Regions from separate parts of the Paenibacillus allorhizosphaerae genome, predicted to be linked through region 3. Evidence: riboswitches for the same ligand, from Rfam matches in the RefSeq annotation. Region 3 holds a riboswitch; each other region holds the start of a gene.

Region 1 (5,407 bases), 110 kb from region 3:
GTGAACGCGTCGCATTATTCGGACGCAACGGCGTTGGCAAGACGACGCTGCTCCAAGGGCTGCTAGGCCGAATATCATTGGATGGCGGAAGGGTCACGAGGCTGATTCCGTTGGACGAATGGGGCTGGATGGATCAACAGGTCCAAAGCGCCCGCTCACTCACGGCACTCGAATTTGTACAATCCGGGTCCCCGGCACTATTCAGGCTGAAGCATACGCTTGCGCAGCTGGAAAGACGGATGAAGGAGACGGCGGATGCAGGCGGAGGGCAAACCGGAGGAGAAAACGACGATTGCAAGCAACCCGAACCGGCCGGTGTCAGAATGAATGACCGGGTCGAAACCGAAAGCGCGCCGGATAGCGGCGCCGATCCGCTCGCGGCATCCGAAGGCGATTTGGAAACGGTGATGACGCAGTATAACGATGCCTACGCGCAATATTTGCAGCTCGACGGCTACGGTTGGGAAGTGAAGGTGGAGAAATGCTTGCAGCAGTTGAAGCTGGAGCCGTCGGTATGGGGCCAGTCGTTCGACCGGTTAAGCGGCGGGCAAAAGACAAGAGCGCAGCTGGCCGCCATGATGGTGCGCGAACCGAAATTGATCGTGCTCGACGAACCGACGAATCATCTGGACGCGGAGACGCTCGATTGGCTGGAGCAGTGGGTCCGGACGTATCCCGGCACCGTATTGTACGTTTCCCACGACCGGACGTTCATCGACCGGACGGCGACTGCGATCATCGAGCTGGAGCCGCACGGCTGCCGGCGCTATGAAGGCGGGTATACCGATTACCGTGCGCAAAAAGAGCTGGAGCTTCGCACGCAGGAAGCGTTGTACAGGAAACAGCAGCAGGAACGCGAGAAGCTGCTGGAAAGCATTCGCAAGTATGCGCAATGGTTTCAGCAATCGCACAAGGCGGCGGGACAGAACGATTTTTACCGCTCGAAGGCGAAGAAGAACGTTTCCCGGATGCATGCCAAAGAGGCGGCCTTGGAGCGGCTGGAGCTAAACGAAGTGAACAAGCCGCGCGAAACGGCGCAACTGAATATGCAACTGGACAGCGAAGCGGTCGGCGCAGCCGTGTTGCTGCGCGTGGAAGACGCAAGCTTTGCTTATGAGGAAGGGCGTTCGATCTTCTCGCAGTTCAGCCTGACGGTGAACCGGGGCGACCGCATCGCGGTGATCGGCCCGAACGGTGCAGGCAAGTCGACGCTGCTGAAGCTGGTCACCGGTCAGCTGTCTCCGGCATCCGGGCACGTGCGGACGAATCCGCAATTGTCCGTCGGCTATTTTGCACAGGAGCTCGGCAACCTGGAGATGGAGGAAACGATACTGAACAGCTTGCTCAAGCTGCCGGACATGACGCAATCGCAGGCACGGACCATACTCGGATGCTTCTTGTTTTCGCGCGACGATGTATTCAAGAAAATCGGACATTTGAGCATGGGGGAGAAATGCCGGGTCGCATTCCTGAAGCTGCTGTTCGGTCGAGCGAACATGCTTGTGCTGGACGAACCGACCAACTATCTGGATATCGATACGCGCGAGCGGGTGGAAGATGCGCTCCATCATTATCCCGGTACACTTCTGCTCGTTTCGCATGACCGCTACTTAGTTCGTAAAACGGCGAATCGGCTCGTGATCATGGATGGGTGTCATCCGCCGCAGGCATTTCCCGGAACGTATGACGAGTACATGTCCAAAGATCGGAGCAAACCGTTCACGGCAGAGGCGCTTCGTAAAGAAAACGAGCTGGGGCAGCTCGAACTGCGTCTCGCTCGACTCATCGGCAGCCAAGAACCGGAGCAGCCGAAGGAGCGGCAAGAGCTTATGAAGGAAATACGACAGGTGCGCGAGCGAATTGCGGATCTCCGTCGGGAGAAGAACGAATGACGGCAGCGGGGTTTTCCGCCGCATTGTTTCACGGACAACAACATTAACATCGGAGATTCAGCAAATTACTACAGCTTTTGGTTGAAAAATCGCGCTTTCAGACTTTTTCCGACGAAATCATTTCATCAGGTGAAAAGATTGTAAAGATTATGTTAAAATGGGTTGGTGCTCGATATCATAGAAATGAGGTCATACAGGTCGATGAACTACGAATTATTCCAATCCATTAATGATTTAGCGGGTCAAAGTCCATTGTTGGACGCAATCATGATTTTTATTACGAAAAAAGCGCTGTACATGTACGCACTTATCCTGCTGCTTATGTGGTTCCTGGGAAGCGAGCGTTCCAAAAGAACCGTTGTGTTCGCCGCAATTACCGGCGCGCTGGGATTGCTGATCAACTTCATTATCGGCCAAATTTATTTCGAACCGCGGCCGTTTGTCGCACACACGGTGAAACTTCTGGTGGATCATGCCGCCGACGCATCTTTCCCGAGCGATCATACGACCGGCGCCTTCTCGCTTTCGCTCGCCGTATTGCTGCTTAACCGCAGAATCGGTTCGTTTATGCTGGCGCTGGCGATTTTGACCGGATTTTCGCGGATCTATGTCGGTAACCATTATCCGTTCGACGTGCTTGGAAGCATCGTTGTTTCCTTGGTGGTCAGCATCGCAGTGTACAAGCTGAGCCCGGTATTTGAGCCGGTTTCTCGTGCGATTATCGCCATTTATAACCGCATTCCGTTCGTCCCGAAGAATAAGAAGGGCGTATCGGCCGGACATTAAATTTCAGTTGAAGTTTTGGAAAAGTATGTTAATCTATTGTCACAATTGAAAATCTCTTATCCAGAGTTCGGTGGAGGGACTGGCCCTATGAAACCGCGGCAACCGGCTTGCTCAGCAAGAACGGTGCAAATTCCTGCAAGGCGCATGCCTGGAAGATGAGAGGGAAGAATACGGCGATTTATGCTGCAGCCCCCTGTCATTTTTTGATGATACGGGGGTTTTTCAATTTGTACATAAACAAGAACAGGGGAGACGAGCCGTGACAATAAGAACAAGGGTCGCCTGCATAGCGGTGCGGGACAACGGGGTGGTTCTAATGAAAAAGCTCATTCCAAGCTATTTCAACTTCAATCAATTAACGCCGCCTGGAGGAGGGCTGGAGCTGAACGAAACGTTGGAGGAGGCTTGCATTCGGGAAATGTACGAGGAAACCGGCTTGATCGTCGAACAGCCGGTCATGAAAGGCGTTATTTCTTACATTAATTACGCGAACAATACATGTGCCGTGACGATGCTGTTTTATACGAATCAAGTACTCGGCGATCTCGTAACAAAAGAGCCGGAGAAGCATATCCCGGAATGGGTCGATCTGACAACCATTCGGGAGAACAAGCTTGTTCCCGAATATTACAATGCGTTTATTGGGATGGTTTTGGCCGGACGGCCGCTAGTCAACGCCAGGCTGGAATGGAACAAGCCGGGAGCTGGCGTGCCTTTCGGGTGGACGGTCGTATCGTAGCAGAAATGCGAGGTGCAATTGCTCGAATATGAATCGCATGCTCCCATAACTGGGCGGAACGGACGAGGCGGAGCTAATCCAGCGGTACCATGAGAGAGCGGGCTTGCCTGAAAATCAAAAAGCGCCCCACGCATCGATGCTCTCGTCGAACATGCCGGACGATTGCACTGTATTAACGGAAGCGCCTGTTTTTTTGCGCATGATTCTATGATCCAGTACTCTGGTACCGGTTAACGCCTTTGTGCCATATAAACAGCGACAATACAAGCAGCACGATGCCGATGATCGGGGTGCCGAACCGGAACCACGAATGGAACAAGCCTTCTCCTTCTTTACCCAAAAAATATTGCGATGGATAAAAATTGACGAAGCCGTACGGGACCACAAACGTCAAAAAGATTTGAATCCACTTGCTATAAATCGAGATCGGATAGTCCATGAAGCCGCGAAAACCGTAAATCATCGTATCGGTAAACGAATTCGATTTGACGAACCAGAAACTCATCGCCCCGGAAATAATCAGCAAGGCGGCCTGGATGAACGTCGCGCCGGCAATCGTCAGGATGAAATAACATACATTCAGAACGGTCCATTCGATATGCAGATGCTGAAAGCAAATGGAGAATACGATGGCCGACAAAATAATATGCCCGAGGAAATGCTGGTTGAATTGCCGGAAGATCAAGTGGACCAGCGGATTCATCGGCTTGACAAGCACGCCGTCGAACTCTCCGCGCTGAACCATCCATTCGAGCGCGCGCATCGGCGACCAGACGAACAAACTGCAAATGCCGTAGGACAGCAAATTCAGCGTGTAGAGAAACAACACTTCATAGAAACTCCACCCGCCAATGCTTTTGAATTTCGAAAGCACGATCCAAATCCCCATGTACGTCGAACCGTAGGTCGTAAATTGAATGAATATATCCATGAAAAACGAGAAACGGTATTCCATCCTTGATTTCAAATAGATGGACAAAAATTGCGAATACAGTTTCAACACATGCATGCGTTAACCTCCCTGGATGACCAGCTTGCTGATGCCTCTTCTCCATACAAGCTCCGAGACGAGAAGAAGGATGCCGATCCACATGAACTGCTGGACAATGAGCAGCAGTGCGCCGGACCATTCGGTTTTGCCCAAATAGATCGAGATTGGCGAGAAATAAATGAGGCGAAACGGCAGGAACGCCGATACGTGCGTCAAGATTTGCGGGAAAAACCATAGCGGAATCCAGACGCCGGAGAACACTTTGATGACGTCGGACAGCAGTCGGCTCAAATGGTAAATGTTAAGGTACCAGAAACCGACCATGCCGAGAATATAGGCGAGCAAAAAGTTAATGACGAATCCGTTAATCAGCGCGACTGCGAACAGGAGCAGCAGGTGAACCGGCGGAATATGCAGCGGGTAAAAGATTGCCGCGATCACGACGAGCGGCGTGAGCTCGAAGAAAATCCGCGAAGCGCTGGTGCCCATCGCTTGGAACAGCATGCACGTCTGCAGACTGATCGGCTTCATCAACTGCAGGCCGATATCGCCAGAGCGGATTTTATCGCCGATGCGAAAGATCGTATCGTTGTTGACGAATACCGATATGCAAGTGCTGATGACCACATAGTTGATCATGTCGTTCAAGCTGATTTGCCCCATGCCGGTGGTTGCGCTGTCCGTGCTGTGATAGAGCGCCGTCCACAGCGCGATTTGCACGAACAGCCCCATGACCCGGCCGAACATTTTCAGGAACACGTCCGTTTTGTAAGCTAAATTCGATTGAAATTCGTTCGTCATAAAAGCGAGATAAAGTTTCAAGAGCAGCCCTCCTACGAACCGGCAACGACTTTGGCGGCGGATAAAGGATTTTCGTACATTTTTCTAATGATCTGCTCGATTTCGCACGGATGCACCACAAAGTCGGTGATCGTAATTTTCGACATCAGCACTTTCAGGATGGCGGTGGAGTTCACGACCGTCTTGTCGTACTTGACC
Region 2 (5,407 bases), on a different contig from region 3:
TTGCCGGCCAGCGCTTGATCCAATATCCGGTCGATGGAACTCATCGCAGCTTCAACTCCTTTGTAAATTCATCGTAACATAAAACCGGGCACACCTGCCATAGAAAAAGACCGCCATTCGGCCGTTCGGCCCGGATGGACGGTCAATTGTCATCAATTTGTGAAGGTTAGCTTTGCGCATCCGCTTGCTCGATTTCTTGTCTTGCTAGTTCGATCGCCCGGGATAGATCGGCAATAAGGTCGTCCGCATGCTCGATACCGACGGAATAACGCAGCAGTTTGGCGTCTACGCCGACTTTGTTGCGGATTTCCAGCGGAATGTCCGCATGCGTCTGCACAGCCGGGTATGTCATCAGGGATTCCACGCCCCCCAAGCTTTCGGCGAACGCGATCAGCCGAATATGACGCAAAATCGGCTCGATGTAGCGCGCGTCTTTCATCTTGAAGGAGAAAATACCCGTATTGCCGGACGATTGCTTATTTTGCACCTCATGCCCCGGATGGCTCGGAAGCGCCGGGTAATATACTGCTTCGACGAGCGGATGCTCTTGAAGATAGGAGGCGATGACCGTTGCGTTATGCTGATGGCGCTCCATGCGCAGCGCCAGCGTCTTCATGCCGCGCATCAGCAGCCAGCTGTCCTGCGGGCCGAGCACCGCTCCGATCGAATTATGCAGGAACGCCATTTGCTCGGACAGCTCTTTGCCCTTGGTGACGATCAAGCCAGCGAGCACGTCGTTATGCCCGCCCAAATATTTGGTTGCGCTATGAATGACAATGTCGGCGCCAAGCTCGATCGGACGTTGGAAGAACGGCGTGAGCAGCGTATTGTCGACGATGGAGATCAAGCCTTTTTTGCGCGCCCAGCCGCAGACAAGCGCAAGATCCGTAATCATCATCAGCGGGTTGGTCGGCGTTTCGATCAAAATTCCTTTCGTGTTCGGCAGAACATTGGATTCAAGCGCATCCAGGTCGTTCGTGTCCACATACGTAGCGGTGACGCCGAAACGGGACATGATTTTCTCCAGAAGCCGGTACGTCCCTCCGTACAGATCGAGCGATACGATCAAATGATCCCCTTGGCTGAATAAAGCGAATATCGTTTGCAGCGCCGCCATCCCCGAGCTGCAGGCAAACCCTGCGTCGCCGGATTCGAGCTCCGCTATCGCGTCCTCCAGCACTTTGCGCGTCGGACTTTTCGTCCGAGCGTAATCGAAGCCCGTACTTTGCCCAAGCTTCGGATGACGGAACGCCGTCGCTTGATACACCGGAAAACTGATGGCTCCGGTAACCGGCTCTTCCTGGGAACCGATTTGTGCAAGTCGGCTCTCGATTTTCAAATCTTCGCTGCCGCTGTGGCTCATATTACATACTCTCCCTTGTGCAGATCATACGGCGTTTCTTGATATACATAGTAGTTCAACCAGTTGGAGAACAGCAGATTCGCATGGGCTCTCCACGTATTCAGCGGCGGTTTGGACGGGTCGTCGTTCGGGTAATAGTTTTTCGGAACGGCAACCTCGAGCCCTTTGTTGATGTCGCGGTCATATTCGTATTTAAGCGTACAGGCATCGTATTCGGAATGACCGGTAACGAAAATTTGCTTTCCGTCTTTCGTAGCGACGATGTATACGCCCGCTTCTTCCGATGCCGACAAAATTTCCAGCTCCGGATGGCGCTCGATATCTTCCCGCCGCACTTCGGTATGGCGCGATTGAGGCGCGAGGAACAGCTCGTCAAAGCCTCTCAGCAGCTTCACGTTCGGCTTGCTTACCGTGTGCGGGAAAACCCCGAACATTTTCTCTTCGAGACCGTACTTCGGCACGCCGAAATGATGATACAGACCTGCCTGAGCCGCCCAGCAAATGTGGAACGTGGAAGTAACATGCGTCTTGCTCCATTCCATAATCTGCTTCAGTTCATCCCAATAAGTGACGTCTTCGAAATCGTACAATTCGACCGGCGCCCCAGTGATGATCATACCGTCTAGACGCTCATATTTCACGTCGTCGAACGTTTTATAAAATTGCTCCAAATGCTCGGGAGACGTATTTTTGGAAGTGTGCGTTCTTGGATGCAGCAATATAAATTCGACTTGCAGCGGAGTGTTGCCGATCAGCCGCAGCAGTTGAGTTTCGGTTGTCTCCTTGGTCGGCATCAGGTTCAAAATCGCAATGCGAAGCGGTCGAATGTCCTGATGAAAAGCAACGCTTTCGTCCATAACGAAAATATTCTCGTTGATGAGCACTTCTTTTGCCGGCAGTTGGTCAGGAACTTTAATGGGCATCGGGTTCACTCCTTCTTGGCTGGATTCGTTCATCTCGCACTCTAAAATGCGGAAGGCGACAAAAAAAACCTGTTCCCGCACGTACGAGAAAGGCCTTTGTATGCATACATCGTCCTCTCTCATCTCCCAGAAGCCTGAAGCTTCCGCAAGAATTAGCACCGTGCATCGCCTTGCGCAGGTTAAGCGCAAAGTTCTGTCGGTTGCCGGGTGTCATCGGGCTAGTCCCTCGACCTGCTCTTGATAAGAGTGTGAAACCGAATCTATTTGGTTGTGTTTGGATATTACTAATGTAATCGAAAAAGGTTCCACCGTCAAGAAGAACGTTATGACAATCGCCTTCTATCGCGGGATGCTGCACCCATAGGAACCAAATCCCCCCGAATGCATATGCATATAGTAAGACAAAATGCAAACAGGGTCATCGAATCCGCTGATTTTGTCTTGAAAGCTTATTTTTGAAGGTTTATACTTAGACAAGTATTCCTGAAAAATGGCCGACAGCGGTGCAAACAGGGATCGTTGACGCTGCCGTGCGCAGTTCGACGCAATAAACGTGTAAAAAGGGGTGCAGCAATCGAATGGACGGAGACCCGAGGAGTATCTGCGTTCAACAACAACCGAATATTTCGAGCGGAACCCGGCGGCCGGACTCGTTCGATGCTTGCGCAAACGTCCTTCGATTTTGATACGCAGCATCGTTGAGATGCTTACTAAACGCCTGCACGAAAGCGCGGCCGGTTGGCCAAAGTTCCTCTCGATCACACGAAGGGGTGGAACCTATGAAGGCACGCTTAGTTCAGGACGGCGTTTTCACGCTTGTCGAAGACATTACCCAGACGATCGAACCGCCTCACCACGGTTTTTATTGGATTGACGCCGATGTTGAGGATTTGGAAATGTTACAGCCCTTATTTCATCTTCATGAGCTTGCCGTCGAAGACGTACTGACGGAAGAAGAGCAGCGTCCGAAGATCGAACTATACGATACACATTATTTTATTGTGATGAACAGCATCCGTTTCGATGACGAAGAAATTTTTCTGCGCGCACTCAATATTTTTCTGGGCAAGCATTATATCATTACCATCACTCGTCAAAAAATCAATGAAATCCGTGCGCTGAAACCCATTCTGTGGGAAGAGGAAGTTACGCAGCCGGATCAGTTTTTATACCACTTGATGGACCTGATCGTAGACAATTACATGAATGTCGGCGACCGGATCGAAGCGAAGATCGAGAAACTTGAGGAAGACATCCTCATGCATACGAAAAAATCGCATTTGAACGAAATTATCGGCCTCCGAAGCGAAATTTTGTGGTTGAAAAAAGTGCTCGTCCCGCAAAAGGAAGTCATCGGCACGCTGCACAAAAAAGAGCTCCGGCTGATCAGCGAGCCGCTGAAAAAATATTTCGGCGACATTTATGAGAATGCCGTAAAGATATCGGAAACGTTCGATACGTTCCGCGATTTGATGGCGAACTTGCGCGAAGCTTATCAATCGAGCATCGCCAGCCGCGCGAATGAGATTATGCGCGTGTTTACAGCGCTAACGACAATTTTCATGCCGCTGACGTTCATCACAGGCATTTACGGGATGAACTTCGATTACATCCCCGGTCTTCATTGGGATTTCGGCGGCGTCGCGGCGGTTGTCTTCATGGTGTTGGTCGGCGCCTCGATGTTTGTCTTATTCCGCAAAAAAGATTGGCTGTGAAGCCTGCTTCGCCGCTATAAAGATACGATGCGCCTGCCATGGCGACAAAAGGTTCTTGCCGTTGTTAATCTATCGGCAAGAACCTTTTCTGTTCCGTCGTTCGCTCAGCTCGCCTCCCCCGTCTTTAACCCGTTCACGCGGCGAAACTTCAGACGAAGCAGGCGAAGCCATTCATAAATCCGGTCAACCTCTTTCGCGCTGAACTCATTATCGCGGTAAACGGTTTGCAGTATCGGTTTCAAGTACCGGTCCCCTTGCTGCTCGAACGCTTGCCATGCGTGCTCTCTCTCCGTCTGCGGCACTTGTTCCAACACCTGTTCGATATACGCCTCCAGATCGTAGCCCTCGCGGTCCAGTTCTTCGATCCACAGCAGCAGGTCGCGGCGCTGCACTTTGATTTGCTCCTGCAGCGCATCAAGCCGCTCGCCCCGATGGATCGCCTCCAGCAGCGTGCGCTTCATCTCCTGCTTCTCCACCTCCGCCTTCCGCTTCCGCTCTTTCTCCTGCAGCAGCCAGCCGTGGAAGTCCTCGCGGTTGATTTCGCCTTCGACCCAAGTGAGCGGGAACGACGTATTGCGCTCGCACTGGACCGTCAAAGCCAGTATATCCGCACCATAAGCAGCCGTCTTGCCGCGCCCGAAGCCTGGAAGCTGCTGCAGCTCTTCCACCGTCTGCGGAACAAAAGCACTGATCATGCGAAGCTGCCGATTCGTGGCGACGATGAAGGGCGCCTTCCCTTCCCGGCCGGCTTGTTTCAGCCGCCAGCCGCGCAGCGCCTCGTACAGCTTCTCATCGCTGTTCGCTTCGCTGTAATATTGCAGCATCTGAATATAGATGCTGCGTCCGTCCGAGCCGGCCAAGTCGCTCCCGCTCACGTCCACAACCGGCTTAAACCCGTCGCACTGCTTCATGAACAGCCGTTCCCGGAAGGCGGCAAGCAGCTCGTCCCAATGCGATCCATCGTACCAGTTTTCTTGCGTCCGATGGCCATCCTCCTTCGTTTCCGTCCACAGCACATGCAAGCTTCCCTGATTTTCCCCTATCGAGACTTGCGCCGTTCGTACCCTCCCTTCTCCCGTCTCCTTTTCCAAACTGTTCAAAAACATCAGATTCAATGTGCGTCCCTCCTAACCGGATATGGTTCCAACCGCAACGACAAAAAGCACCCCTCCTCCATATGGCATCCATATGCAAGAGAGGTGCTTCCTCACGATCGCGTTTGAAATTATTTCCATGTTAGCACAGAAATGTATTTTTGACAACATATTTTATGGAATCGTTCCGTCCGCCTTGCAGGATAAGCCCGCCTGCTTCGGGAAACAATGTAACCGACAAAGTAACCCGCAAGGAGGAAGTGCGATGGCAGACAACAATCAAGACGGATTTATACAGGAAGCGCCTGACAA
Region 3 (5,407 bases):
TTAATGCCTTCACAAGCTTCTTCATTGCTTCCGAATCTTTATTGTCCGGACGAGCGACCAATATGTTAACATAAGGCGAGTTTTTATCTTCGATAAAGATCGCATCCTTCGTCGGGGAAAGCTTCGCTTCCAAAGCATAGTTCGTATTGATTAGCGCCATGTCTACTTCCGACAGTGCACGCGGCAGCATCGCCGCTTCCAGCTCTTTGAATTTCAAATTTTTCTTGTTCTCGACGATGTCTTTCACCGTGCCTTTGACGCCAACGCCGTCTTTGAGCTTGATCAGATTGTTTTTTTCCATCAGCGCCAAAGCGCGGCCGCCGTTGGAAGGATCGTTCGGAATGGCGACGGTTGCCCCGTCTTTCAGCTCATCGGCCTTTTTGATTTTTTGCGAGTAAGCGCCGAACGGCTCAAGATGAACGCCGGCCACCTTCACAAGATTCATGCTTTTATCCTGATTGAACTGGTCCAAATACGGTGCGTGTTGAAAATAGTTGGCATCCAGCTGCTTCTCGAACAGCTGCACATTCGGTTGAACGTAATCGGTAAATTCCTTGATTTCTAGGTTAACGCCTTGCTCCTTCAGCGCTGGTTTGATCGACTTCAGGATTTCGGCATGCGGTACGCTGGAAGCGCCGACTTTCAAGGTCACTTCTTTCGCCGCGGCAGGCGCGCCACCGGCAGCATTCCCGGGAGCAGCAGCTTCTTTCTTGCCGCAAGCGGAAAGCGAAAAGGCTAGAACGATCGATAATGCGGTCATTGCGATTTTTTTCACGGTTGGTTCCTCCCTATCGTTGTAACATAATATTATTTATATATGAAAATCCTTACTTCCGCTGATATCTCCGGACGATCCGGTCGCCTAGCGATTGCAGGATTTGAACTAACACAAGCAAAATGAGTACGGTCACAATCGTAACGGTCATTTGGAAGCGTAAGTAGCCGTAGCGGATCGCTAAATCCCCGAGCCCTCCGCCGCCGATCGCTCCGGACATCGCCGTGTACGAAACCAGCGTGACCGCCGTAATCGTAATTCCCGCAATCAGTCCCGGACGCGCTTCAGGCAGCAGCACGCGCCATATGATTTGCCAATACGTCGCCCCCATCGATTGCGCAGCCTCAATGACGCCGCGGTCCACTTCGCGCAGCGACGTCTCCACCAGTCTGGCAAAGAAAGGCGCGGCCGCAATAACGAGCGGTGGAATCGTACCCGGAACGCCGATGGAGGTGCCGACCAGCAGCTTCGTGAACGGAATGACCAGGATCATTAAAATGATGAACGGTACGGACCGCAGCACGTTAACGATCACGGATAACACCGAATACACTACCGGCTGCTGCAGCAGCTGTCCGCGGGCCGTCACAAACAAGATTACCCCGAGCGGCAGCCCGATCAGCACGGTAAATAACGTGGACACCCCCAGCATCGTCAGCGTATCATAGCTGGCTTGTCCGATCTCCGCCCAATCCAGCTCCTTAAGCGCGGTCAGATCCATGTCGAATCACCTCCACATCGAGGCCGCGGCTACGCAGCCTTTCGATTGCTTGTTCCGTGTCCCTTTGCGCGCCGTGCAGCTCCAATACAAGCTGTCCGTACGGTGTATTTTTCAGCCGGGAGACAGTTCCTTGCAATATGACGAAAGGAACGTTCGTGTCCCGCATCGTCTCGTACAGCGCCGGTTCATACGTCTGCTCCCCGATAAATGTAATACGTATGAGTGTCTGCGGCTCGCCGGCTTCTTCCATAAGCGGCAGCCCTTTGTCCACCGCGCCCGACACCTGTTCAACGAATTCCCGGGTGGTCGGGTGCTGCGGCTTCAGGAAAACTTGCGATACCGGCCCCGTCTCCACAATCTTTCCGCCGTCGATGACGGCAACGCGGTCGCAAATCGAACGGATCACCTGCATCTCATGCGTAATCAGGACGATCGTAATGTTGAGCTCCCGGTTAATCCGCAAAAGCAAAGCAAGGATCGCGTTTGTCGTTTGCGGGTCCAAGGCGGAAGTCGCCTCGTCGCAGAGAAGAACCTTTGGATTCGTAGCGAGCGCTCTGGCAATGCCGACCCGTTGCTTTTGCCCACCAGACAGCTGGGCGGGATATTTGTTCTCATGGCCGTCAAGTCCGACAAGCCCGATCAGTTCCGCGACTCTTCGCTCCACCGTCTCTTTCGAACGTTTCGCCAGGCGAAGCGGAAAAGCGATATTATCAGCCACCGTCGCCGAGCTGAGCAAATTGAAATGCTGAAAAATCATGCCGATCGTACGCCGTTCCTCTTGCAGTTTGCGGCTCGCAAGCTCCGTCATATTGACGCCATCGATGAATACCCGCCCCGAGCTTGGGCGTTCGAGCAAATTGATGGTCCGGATCAGCGTGCTTTTCCCAGCACCCGAGTGGCCGATAATGCCGAACACTTCCCCTTTGTTCACGCTCAGGTTAATATCGTTCAGCGCCGTCACCTTGTGATTGCCGGACTGGTAGTCCTTAACGATATGCTGCAATTCGATCATTGTGCGACACCTCCTCCCGATAAGAAAAGCTTCTAATCGAAGCCTTTCGATGAAGATACATTCGTGTTTTAACGGAAGCTTTTCTTGAAAGATCAGAATTGTTCAGCTTCGCTGAAAACTTATAAATTCTGATCTTAAAAAACAATACCCCTGGACACAGAGGTCCAGGGGTTATATGCTAACTCTTGTCCCTCTCATCTCCCAGAACCAGGACGGTTCTGGAGGAATTGGCACCAGACTTCCACGGTGAGAAACGCTGCGGTTCCTACCGGTTGGAACGGTTGCCGGGCTTCATAGGGCCTTGTCCCTCCGCCTCTCTTAATAAGAAGTTTCCGTTATTCGATTATTCCATTGCTAACCACTGGTTAATTCGACACTCGGTTAGTGTATAAAATAATTTTCATTCCGTCAATACTTTTTAGGCGCAAACTCGCCGGTCAAAGCCTATGAAAATGATGGCATCGATCAATTTTCATCAAACCGGCAGTCCTTGAGCGGAATCATCTTCGTGCTGTGCTTGAGCTTGTACCACACCCACATCGCGAAAAACAACGGCAGCCCGATATAAGAGGACAGCAGCGCATACCAATCGACCGCCTCTCCGGACAATGCCGAAAAGCCTTGTCCGATCATTACAATGAGACAAAGGATTAAGGCAAAGATCGGCCCAAACGGAAACCAGCGGGCTCGAAACGGCAGCTCTTCGATCCTCCGCCCTTGCAGCACATACGCTTTGCGAAAGCGGTAGTGGCTGATCGCGATGCCGAGCCAGGCAAGAAAGCCGCACATCCCCGACAAATTCAGCAGCCATATATACACGACCCCGTCGCCGAAGAGCGAGGTAAAAAAGGCCAGCATGCCGATAGCCGCCGTAGCCACCAGCGAGGCAACCGGCACGCCGCGGCGGTTCAAGCCGGAGAGCCAGCGAGGCGCCTTGCCTTCCTTGGCGAGTACCCAAAGAATTCGCGTTGAAGCGTACATGCCGGAGCTGCCTGCCGACAAAACGGAGGTCAGGATAATCGCGTTCATAACCGAAGCGGCAAAGGCAAAGCCCGCATTTTCGAATACGATCGTAAACGGACTTACCGCTATGTTATCCACATCGGCATTGATCAGCACCGGATCGGTATACGAAATCAACAGACCGATAACGAGTATGGCCAATATATAAAACAGCAAAATACGCCAAAACACCTGACGAACCGCTTTCGGCACGTTGACTCGCGGGTTTTCGCTTTCTCCGGCCGTAATCCCGATCAGCTCGGTTCCCTGGAACGAGAAGCCCGCGGCCATAAAGACGCCCAGCATCGCCATGAATCCGCCGTGAAACGGCGCATCCCCTTCCGTGAAATGCTTGAATCCGACGGCTTGACCGCCGATAATGCCGACGATCATCATGAGGCCTACGACAATGAAAATGATGACGGTTGCCACTTTAATAAAGGCGAACCAATATTCCGATTCCCCGTATCCCCGTACCGATAAATAATTGATCAGGATCATAAGCGCCAAATAAAGAACGCACCAGAGCAGCGAAGGGCTGTCCGGAAACCAAAATTTCATGATCAGCCCTGCGGCCGACAGTTCGGCGGCGATCGTCACGGCCCAGTTGAACCAATAATTCCAGCCAAGCGCGAAACCGAGCGCAGGATCGACGAAACGCCCTGCATACGTGCTGAAAGAGCCGGCTACCGGCATATAAGCAGCCATCTCGCCAAGGCTTGTCATCAGAAAATAAACCATGATACCGATTGCGGCGTATGCTACGAGCGCTCCGCCGGGTCCGGCGGAATGAATCGCGCCTCCGCTCGCAAGGAACAAACCGGTGCCGATCGATCCTCCCAAGGAAATCATCATCATGTGTCGCGCTTTCAGCCCACGCTTTAGTTGCTGAGGCGACGCTGTTTCCATCTTGTTGTTCATCCAGATAATTCCTTTCTCTGCTAGAGAAAATAAAGAGGCCAACGAAAACGGCGGTTTCGGTGACCTATACTTACAAACCTATAATAGTTTACGGAAAAACAGAGTTCTAAGCAATGGATATAATTGTATGGCTAGGTCCCTCACGCATGTCTTCGGCGACTTTTTGCCGCTCCTACACGATTCAAATTTCGCCATCGCAATCTTGATAACTTTCGCATCGCTGGTTTGCTTCGTGCTTGCCCCCTCGATCATCCGCTTCACCGACCGAATCCGCTCCTCCGTCAATTGCCAATCCGTTTTACCTTGTCATTTTCTTTCATAACAACCGAATTTATTCATCGGCAATCCGTTCAATTCGAGCGATGCTTGTATTTCATCAGACAGCACTCCGCGAACTTTCCGCTGGCGAACGACGATGACGTAACTTTACGACGACGAATTCAAAGGGCAGCGCAAGCTGCTCGCGAAGCAAAGCTTCGATTGGTTCGCCGTTTCCGAGTAATGGACGTCGACAAAAAATGCAACTTTATTGTGAACAACCTAAATTTTCCGCCCCTCTCTGCCGATATATAGTTAGATGAAGACTAACCCAGAAGTTCAGAGAGAAGGAGATGGAAACATGCGGTTTCAAAAAAGCAAAAGGCTGATCGCATTCTTCATGGTTTTTGCCATTTGCCTTTGCAGCTTTAGCGGGACGGCCGCTTTCGCGCAAACCGAAATATCCAATTTGGTGTTGAACAAAAACGAAGTTTCGCTGGAAGTCGGCGAGACGTTTCTGTTAACGGCGACGGCTATCTATACAAGCGGATCGACGGAGAACGTAACGGTGAAAACGGATTGGAATTCAGGCGCTTCCGATATCGCTTCGGTGTACGCCGGCAGCATTTCCGCGAAAAAGGAAGGCACCGCCGTCATTACGGCGACTTATATGGATAAGACGGTTGTTGTGAATGTGAAAGTATCCAAGCGCGTACGT

The links. A riboswitch is a leader RNA that binds a small molecule or an ion and turns the genes downstream of it on or off. The one in region 3 is predicted to bind S-adenosylmethionine.
Region 1: it holds a riboswitch for S-adenosylmethionine, as region 3 does, so the genes downstream of both, ACFQI7_RS06870 (NUDIX domain-containing protein) here and ACFQI7_RS06445 (methionine ABC transporter ATP-binding protein) in region 3, are expected to answer to the same signal.
Region 2: it holds a riboswitch for S-adenosylmethionine, as region 3 does, so the genes downstream of both, metA (homoserine O-acetyltransferase MetA) here and ACFQI7_RS06445 (methionine ABC transporter ATP-binding protein) in region 3, are expected to answer to the same signal.

What each region holds. Positions count from the first base shown of each region.
Region 1 is NZ_JBHSRV010000001.1:1,559,969-1,565,375, reverse strand. It holds gene abc-f (ribosomal protection-like ABC-F family protein) at 1-1,892, shown strand, start outside; gene ACFQI7_RS06875 (undecaprenyl-diphosphatase) at 2,094-2,678, shown strand; SAM riboswitch class I at 2,732-2,840, shown strand; gene ACFQI7_RS06870 (NUDIX domain-containing protein) at 2,938-3,417, shown strand; gene ACFQI7_RS06865 (ABC transporter permease) at 3,623-4,426, opposite strand; gene ACFQI7_RS06860 (ABC transporter permease) at 4,430-5,230, opposite strand; gene ACFQI7_RS06855 (ABC transporter ATP-binding protein) at 5,242-5,407, opposite strand, start outside.
Region 2 is NZ_JBHSRV010000004.1:379,821-385,227, forward strand. It holds gene mqnC (cyclic dehypoxanthinyl futalosine synthase) at 1-44, opposite strand, end outside; gene ACFQI7_RS18080 (PLP-dependent transferase) at 167-1,363, opposite strand; gene metA (homoserine O-acetyltransferase MetA) at 1,360-2,286, opposite strand; SAM riboswitch class I at 2,403-2,533, opposite strand; gene corA (magnesium/cobalt transporter CorA) at 3,066-4,001, shown strand; gene ACFQI7_RS18095 (HRDC domain-containing protein) at 4,106-5,107, opposite strand; gene ACFQI7_RS18100 (hypothetical protein) at 5,361-5,407, shown strand, end outside.
Region 3 is NZ_JBHSRV010000001.1:1,450,665-1,456,071, forward strand. It holds gene ACFQI7_RS06435 (MetQ/NlpA family ABC transporter substrate-binding protein) at 1-775, opposite strand, end outside; gene ACFQI7_RS06440 (methionine ABC transporter permease) at 828-1,496, opposite strand; gene ACFQI7_RS06445 (methionine ABC transporter ATP-binding protein) at 1,477-2,508, opposite strand; SAM riboswitch class I at 2,700-2,836, opposite strand; gene ACFQI7_RS06450 (amino acid permease) at 2,974-4,431, opposite strand; gene ACFQI7_RS06455 (Ig-like domain-containing protein) at 5,051-5,407, shown strand, end outside.